DNA from 2 places in the Halomonas qinghailakensis genome. Region 1 is predicted to be linked to the other one. Evidence: predicted binding sites of a transcription regulator. Region 1 holds the regulator's gene; the other holds the start of a gene.

What was found. Region 1 encodes PhoB, which activates phosphate uptake and scavenging genes when phosphate is short. Its sites were predicted from a motif close to TGTCATANNNNTGTCANA; they were not measured.
Region 2: the regulator PhoB is predicted to act here: its motif matches at 2,144-2,161, upstream of M0220_RS10270 (PhoX family protein).

What each region holds. Positions count from the first base shown of each region.
Region 1 covers NZ_CP096973.1:1,708,153-1,712,257, reverse strand. The annotation lists gene M0220_RS08080 (hypothetical protein) at 1-140, opposite strand, end outside; gene phoR (phosphate regulon sensor histidine kinase PhoR) at 439-1,746, opposite strand; gene phoB (phosphate regulon transcriptional regulator PhoB) at 1,749-2,438, opposite strand; gene ubiA (4-hydroxybenzoate octaprenyltransferase) at 2,562-3,452, opposite strand; gene M0220_RS08060 (chorismate--pyruvate lyase family protein) at 3,487-4,083, opposite strand.
Region 2 covers NZ_CP096973.1:2,181,591-2,185,695, forward strand. The annotation lists gene katG (catalase/peroxidase HPI) at 1-2,039, shown strand, start outside; gene M0220_RS10270 (PhoX family protein) at 2,234-4,105, shown strand, end outside.

The sequences.
Region 1 (4,105 bases):
TGGGACTCGACGGGCTGTTCATCTGGAGAAATATTATTCGCTGGGTCTGCTGGCTCTTGAGCGAATGCCGCAGGGCTAGCAACTAGACCGAACGCTACACTTAAAATACCAGCTTTCTTGAGTAGTTCCTTGGACATCATATTCCATCTCCTCGATCGCTGTTCAATACTGCTTAAATGGTAAGAAAGATTGCCTTTCGGCTTACCAATTCCTGTGATGTTCTCTCTTACCCATATACTTGCATTCGTTATGCCAAAAGCCAAAAAAAACAATAATATTTTTAATAAACAAAAACTTAAGGAAAAAAAAGAGGCGCAAGCACAACATAAGTCTTTCGAAATAAGGGGGGCAAACTGGTTAGAAATGGCACATGAGCATTATGTATCCATACTTATATGACAGCATGGCACACTTATACAATATTTGTATTTACAAGCCCTATGTCAGGCTATGCTCGTTTTCAACAACCCGGGAGGAGGGAAAAACACAGCGAAAGAGGGCTCCTTCGCCAGGATGGGATTCAATGTGTAGCAGTGCATCATGTCTTAGTAGTACATGCTTCACAATCGCAAGGCCAAGGCCCGTGCCACCCGTTGCTGTACTACGCCCTTTATCAACACGGTAAAAGCGCTCTGTTAGGCGTGGAATATGAACCGGGTCTATCCCTTCACCGTCATCATCAACGTCAATGCAGGCGCCACCATTCGGTAGCGTTTTCCAGCGAAGCGTTATCTGACTACCTGTTGGGGTATACCGCACAGCGTTAAAGGCAAGGTTAGAAACAGCACTATGCAGCTCTTGTTCGCTACCAATGAGCCGCGCGTCGCTCTCAAGCACAACATGAACACTGTGTTGTTGATTAGAAAGTGCAAGCGCATCGCGGCGGATACTATCGAGTAACGGTCCTACCGCTAGCGGTTGGTGATCCTCTCCCCCTTGATCAATTTCTAACCGCGAAAGTAGCAGCAAATCATTGACCAAATTTTGCATGCGTTTAGTCTGCTCTTCCATCTGGCCAATCCCGCGACCTAACCGCGGCGGCAACTGATCTTTCAGCTCGCCGTAGGTTTCTAAATACCCCGTTAACACTGTAAGCGGGGTACGTAGCTCATGGGAAACGTTCGCCACAAAGTCACGACGCATCTGCTCTAAACGATGGAGGCGGGTAATATCTCGCGCCATTACTAAGCGTTCATCATCGCCATAAAGGGTAATTTGATATTGAAGGATGCGCCGTTCATCGATGGGCGACGTCAAGGTTAGCGGCTCACCGTACTTACACGCGTTAAAATAGCTGATAAATCTTGGGTCACGAAGCAGGTTGGTAATGTGCTGGCCACGGTCATGAGCCGTTTGTAGGCCCAGCATTTCTGTCGCTGCGCTGTTCCACCACTCTAGGTCACCATGCCGGTCCAACATAACCACGCTATCACGCATTGCTTCAGATGATTCCTGAATACGTGCCAACGTCGCGCGTAAGCGGTTCTGGGTAATCCGTTGGCTTTTTTGATAGCGATACAAGCGATCAAATAGCTCACCCCATATCCCGTTCGCTGCAGGGGGTTCATCATGGGGATGAAGCGTTAACCATTTAAATAGCGCACGTAGTTGACGTAAATGGTAGCCAAGACAAACGGTAAGGCCCGCCGCTAGACCGATGCCTGGAACTGCCACCAGCCACCCTAGGAAAAGGCCTAGCATTGCCCACAAAACAAAGCGCCACAGTTCTCGGCTCCACAAACGCACGGTTACACCCGGGCAGAGAAGCGGTATCCAGTGCCACGCACCGTTTGAATAAGGTTTTGGTGGGCTTCCCCGAGGGCCTTGCGTAAACGACGAATGTGGACGTCTACGGTACGCTCTTCAACATACACGTTACCGCCCCACACTTGATCAAGTAACTGGCTACGTGTGTACGCGCGTTCTTGGTGGGTCATAAAGAACTGCAGCAAACGGTACTCTGTCGGCCCCATTTCCAATGCTTTGCCATAAGCGCTCACCCGATGGCTGACAGGGTCTAAAAGCAAGCCATTGATTTCGATAGGATCTTCGACGCCACGAGGCGTAGTACGGCGTAACACTGCTTTTAAGCGCGCTACCAGCTCACGGGGCGAAAAAGGTTTGGTGATATAGTCATCAGCGCCAGCTTCAAGCCCTTGAATCTTATTATCCTCTTCGCCTTTGGCGGTTAGCATGATTATAGGCACTTCTGCTGTCGCTTCTTCACGCTTCAAACGCCTTGCCAGTTCAATACCACTGGTACCGGGCATCATCCAATCCAGCAAAAGTAGATCTGGCTGATGGTCAACCATCATGGCGTGGGCATCCTGGGCGTTATCCGCTTCAAGTACGCGATAGTCAGCCATTTCAAGCGCCACGGCGATCATTTCGCGGATAGGCGCTTCATCATCGACAATCAAAACGGTCTTGGCGGTCATTCCAGGGGCCTCACGGTGTTCAATGAAAACTGGTTCGAAAGAACAGTTCAACAAAACAGTTCAGTGACATGTCAATGACGATAACACCATGACTTGATGACAATTCTATGACAAAGACGATATTTAGCCAGTGATTGGCCACCAACTCAGTACTATTCCTGCAAAAATCAATAAGCCAGACCAGTGATTGTTTAGAAATGCTTGGAAACAGCGGTCACGCTCACGGCCAGCAATTAGCCGCTGTTGGTGGGCAAACGTAGCGGCCATCCCCGTTAACCCAAGCCAGAAAAACCCTCCCAAACCAACGCGTATTCCCACCCATGCAAGTAGCAACAATGTCGCTGCTTGCAGCACACCAATGATAAAGCGGTCAGCACTACCGAACAGCACCGCGGTAGATTTAATGCCAATTTTAAGGTCATCGTCGCGGTCGACCATGGCGTATTGGGTATCGTAAGCCACTGTCCATAAAACGTTCGCACTAAACAACAGCCACGCTTCAAACGGAACGTACCCCAATACTGCACCGAATGCCATGGGGATTGCCCAAGAAAACGCCGCTCCCAAAAACACTTGTGGGAAGTGGGTATACCGCTTCATAAAGGGGTAAATAAACGCTAAAACAACACCGCCGATTGAAAGCAGCACCGTAAACCAGTTGGTCAGCAACACTAAAATGAAAGCGGCGGCAACCAGCGCGATAAACAGTAGCTGCGCTTCGGTTTCACTGATACGCCCAGTGGCTAATGGGCGATGCTTAGTGCGCTTTACATGGCCATCAAAGTGACGGTCAGCGTAATCATTGACCACGCAGCCCGCGGCACGCATCACATACACACCAGCAATAAAAATTAGCAGCACATTACGCTCAGGCACACCATCAGCCGCTATCCAAAGCGCCCATAACGTTGGCCACATCAGTAGCCAGGTGCCAATCGGGCGATCTAAGCGCATTAAATGTAAAAAATCTGCCACTCGGGCCCATCCCGTTGGCCGCAACAGAGAACGATCCATGCTTACCTCTCAAAAAGAATACGCTGGCACTAGCCTAGCGCGAAGGCAGGTCAAGATCATCTGCCATGCTTGATAAAAAGTATTCCTGTACCAATAGCGACAGTCCGCTGTGCTGAAACACTGAGCGCCGCCCCCATACACTGTCTGCCAATAGCGCAGACTGTTCGACGACAAAACGTGGCTGATGGCGGGTAGCGTAAAGCGGTCCACGCACTAGATCGGGCTGTCGAAACAACCAACTGCCTAACGAGCGCTCGCCCAGCCCTTCCAAGCCTTTGCCTTGTAACTGGCTAAGTGGCGCTACCGAGCGCGCAACCACCCAAGGTTTATTTCCCACACACAGTGCCACTTCCCTTAGCCAGGCATAGCGTCGCGGGGCAATGCCCAGCGCCAGCGCTTCATCACGCAGAGGAAACCCAACCGTTTGGCGCAGCAGTTGCACCCGAAACGCCTTGGTGTCGCCTGCGACGGTTAGCCGTGTTGTCAAGGAATCCTTCGAGGCTACCCACTGCCACCACGGGGCGCTCATCCCAGGACGAGCCGCCGCAACGGGTAGCCAATGAGTAAATAGTCGATGAGTAACGAGTTGGTGAGGGACTAGAGAGGCTTGCCGAAAAGTAGGGGCGTTCACCAGGGTCTCCGAGGCGGTCAAT
Region 2 (4,105 bases), 470 kb from region 1:
CTAACCCGATGGACCCAGATTTTGACTATCGGGAAGAGGTCAAGAAACTCGATTTTGACGCCCTAAAGCAAGATGTTCATGCCTTGATGACCGACAGCCAAGCCTGGTGGCCAGCCGACTGGGGCCATTACGGTGGCTTAATGATTCGCATGGCATGGCACTCTGCGGGCACCTACCGCATTGCTGATGGCCGTGGTGGCGGTGGTACCGGTAGCCAGCGTTTTGCGCCACTGAACTCCTGGCCGGATAACGTCAGCCTTGATAAAGCGCGCCGTTTGCTGTGGCCAATCAAGAAAAAGTACGGTAATAAAATTAGTTGGGCAGACTTGATGATCTTGGCAGGCACCGTGGCTTACGAGTCCATGGGGCTGCCTGCCTACGGTTTCTCGTTTGGCCGTGAAGATATTTGGCACCCAGAGAAAGACATTTATTGGGGCGCTGAAAAAGAGTGGTTGGCGCCTTCTGACGAGCGCTATGGTGACGTTACCAAGCCGGACACCATGGAAAACCCGCTTGCAGCGGTTCAAATGGGGCTTATTTACGTTAACCCAGAAGGGGTGAACGGTCAGCCTGATCCGCTTATGACGGCAGAGCATGTGCGTCTTACTTTCGCCCGTATGGCGATGAACGACGAAGAAACTGCCGCGCTAACTGCGGGCGGCCACACCGTGGGTAAATGCCATGGTAATGGTGATGCCGGTGCGCTAAGTGTCGAGCCGGAAGCCTCTGATGTCGAAAATCAGGGTTTTGGCTGGAACAACCCGCACATGGACGGTAAAGCGAGCAATGCCGTGACTTCCGGTATTGAAGGCGCTTGGACCACCAACCCAACCAAGTTCGATATGGGTTACTTTGACCTGCTGTTCGGCTACGAGTGGGAGTTGAAGAAAAGTCCTGCCGGTGCCCATCAGTGGGAGCCTATCGATATTAAAGAAGAAGATAAGCCGGTTGATGCAACCGACCCCTCTATTCGTCACAACCCCATCATGACCGATGCGGATATGGCGATGAAGATGGACCCGTCGTACCGTGCCATTTGCGAAAAGTTCATGGCCGATCCTGAGTACTTTAAGCAGACCTTCGCGAAAGCGTGGTTCAAGCTGACTCACCGTGATATGGGACCGAAAGCGCGCTATATCGGCCCGGAAGCACCGGCGGAAGATCTGATTTGGCAAGACCCGGTGCCTGCTGGCAGCACCGATTACTGTGAAGAAGTGGTTAAACAGAAAATCGCTGAGAGTGGCCTAAGCATCAGCGACATGGTCAGCACCGCGTGGGATAGCGCGCGCACTTACCGTGGTTCTGATATGCGCGGTGGCGCCAACGGTGCCCGCATTCGCCTAGCACCACAGAAAGAGTGGCAGGGCAACGAGCCTGAACGTCTTGCTGATGTGCTTAAGGTGTATGAGCAGATATCTGCTGATACCGGTGCCAGCATTGCCGATGTGATTGTGTTGGCAGGCAGCGTGGCTATCGAAAAAGCGGCTAAAGCCGCGGGCTATGAGGTACACGTACCGTTCCTCAAAGGCCGAGGTGATGCCACTGACGAAATGACCGATGTAGATTCTTTTGAACCCTTGGAGCCGCTTGCCGACGGTTTCCGTAACTGGCAGAAGAAAGACTACATCGTCAAACCTGAAGAGATGTTGCTGGATCGCGCCCAGCTGATGGGCCTGACTGCACCGGAAATGACCGTGCTGCTGGGTGGCATGCGGGTGCTGGGCACCAACTATGGCGGCACCAAGCACGGCGTGTTTACCAACCGTGAAGGCCAGTTGACCAACGATTTCTTCGTTAACCTGACCGATATGGGCAATAGCTGGAAGCCGGTGAGTAACAACGCCTACGAAATCTGCGACCGTGCCACGGGTGCCGTGAAGTGGACCGCTTCGCGTGTTGACCTAGTGTTTGGCTCTAACTCACTGCTGCGCTCTTACGCAGAAGTGTATGCTCAGGACGATAATGGCGAGAAGTTTGTTAAAGACTTCGTCGCTGCCTGGACAAAAGTGATGAACGCAGACCGCTTCGACGTGGCATAAATGTTGAAGTAACCATTACTCTAAGCAACGCCTTGCTTGTTCTAACCCGCATCGAAAAGATGCGGGTTTTTTTGGTTCGATATAACACGTAAGTTTAACTGCAGTGTCACTTACCGTTCATAAACATTGCTGATTCTTATCTCCTGGATTTGTCGGCGTTAAGCCACAGTGGTTTTTTTAAAGGGAGAGTTCTTATGGCGCAGCAGCGTTTTGTTCCAGGTAAGGTTTCAGTAGTTCTCGCAGAAGGTGACGAACCCCTTAGCAACGTCTCTAACAATGCTTATTTTGGCGATGTGCTCGAAAAGCGGTTAACTCGGCGGGGCGTGCTGAAGGGTGGCCTGGCTACGGTGATTGCCGGGTTGATGGCAACCAAACTGCCCTTTAATAATGCCTTTGCAGCACAGGATGGTGTTTCATCGCCTAGCCTTGGGTTTAAGCCAGTACCGGTCAGCGCGGCAGATAAAGTGGTAGTGCCTGACGGTTATCGTGTACAGAGCTTTATTCCGTGGGGAACGCCGATTAGTGGCGATATGCCTGCTTTTACTCACAATGGCAGCGGCGACGATCAAGCCCAGCAGGTAGGAAGCCATCACGATGGCATGCACTTCTTCCCACTAAACGGCAGTTCCACCGATGGCCTGTTGGTGCTTAACCATGAGTACGTTGAACCGCGCTTTTTACATGCCGCGGCTGCTGGGTTGTCATTAGATCGTAATGGTTTCCCTCAGCATGCGGATGGCAGCCGCGATGCTGACCAAGTCATCAAGGAAATGAATGCCCATGGCATCACGCTGGTACGTGTTCGCCAGGCTGAGAGCGGTGAGTGGGGCGTTGTGCAGGATGCGCTAAACCGCCGTGTGACTGCACAAACGCCGATGCGTCTTTCAGGGCCAGTAGCTGAGACTGACCACGTAAAAACACACTACAGCCCTGACGGTACCATGACGCGTGGCACGATTAATAACTGTGCTCATGGTGTTACCCCGTGGAACACCTATTTGGCTGCGGAAGAGAATTGGGCGGGCTACTTCGCCAATAACGATGCTGATATTGACCGCAGGCAAACCCGTTATGGGATAGAAACGCGTGAGACAGGGCGCTACCAATGGCATCGTGCTGATCGCGAAGATGATATGTTTGCCCGTTTTGATGCGAGCAGCAAAGGGGCAAGTGCAACTGACGATTACCGCAACGAGCCGCATACTTTTGGCTGGATGGTCGAAATTGACCCTATGTCGCCGGACGCTGCTCCTGTCAAGCGCACCCACCTTGGGCGCTTTGCCCACGAAGGCGTTATTTTTGCGCCTGCGGTGGAAGGGCAGCCAGTGGTTGCTTACTCAGGGGATGACGCTCGCTTTGAGTACATCTATAAATTTGTTTCTCGTCAGCCGTACCAAGCTGCAACCGCGGATGGCTCACTGTTGGATGAAGGTACCTTATACGTTGCCAAATTTAATGAAGATGGCAGCGGTGAGTGGCTAGCGCTTGCGCCTGGTCAGAACGGTTTGACGCCCGACAATGGTTTTGCAGATCTGGCGGATATCTTAGTCAATACGCGCAGCGCTGCGGATGTTGTCGGTGCCACAAAAATGGACCGCCCTGAATGGGGAGCAGTCGACCCTGTCACTGGGCAGGTATATTTTACCCTGACCAACAACACCCGCCGTGAAGAGGGCGATGAAGACGCTGCCAACCCGCGCGCCAACAATAACTTCGGGCATATTATTCGCTGGCAAGAAGAGGGCAGCCATGCTGGTGAACGCTTCCAGTGGGATCTGTTTGTACTTGGGGGAGACCAAGAAAGCAGTCGTGATCTCGCAGGTAACACCTTAAATGACGACAATATGTTCTGCTGCCCTGACGGTTTATGGATCGACCCTGACCGCCGGGTATGGATACAAACGGACGTCAGCGAGTCGGTAATGAATACCGGTATCTTTGAAGCCTTTGGCAATAACCAGATGTTGGTCGCCAACCCAGAAACAGGCGAAATAAAACGCTTTTTGACTGGGCCAATAGGCCAGGAGATCACCGGCGTAGTGACAACACCTGACCAGCGCACCATG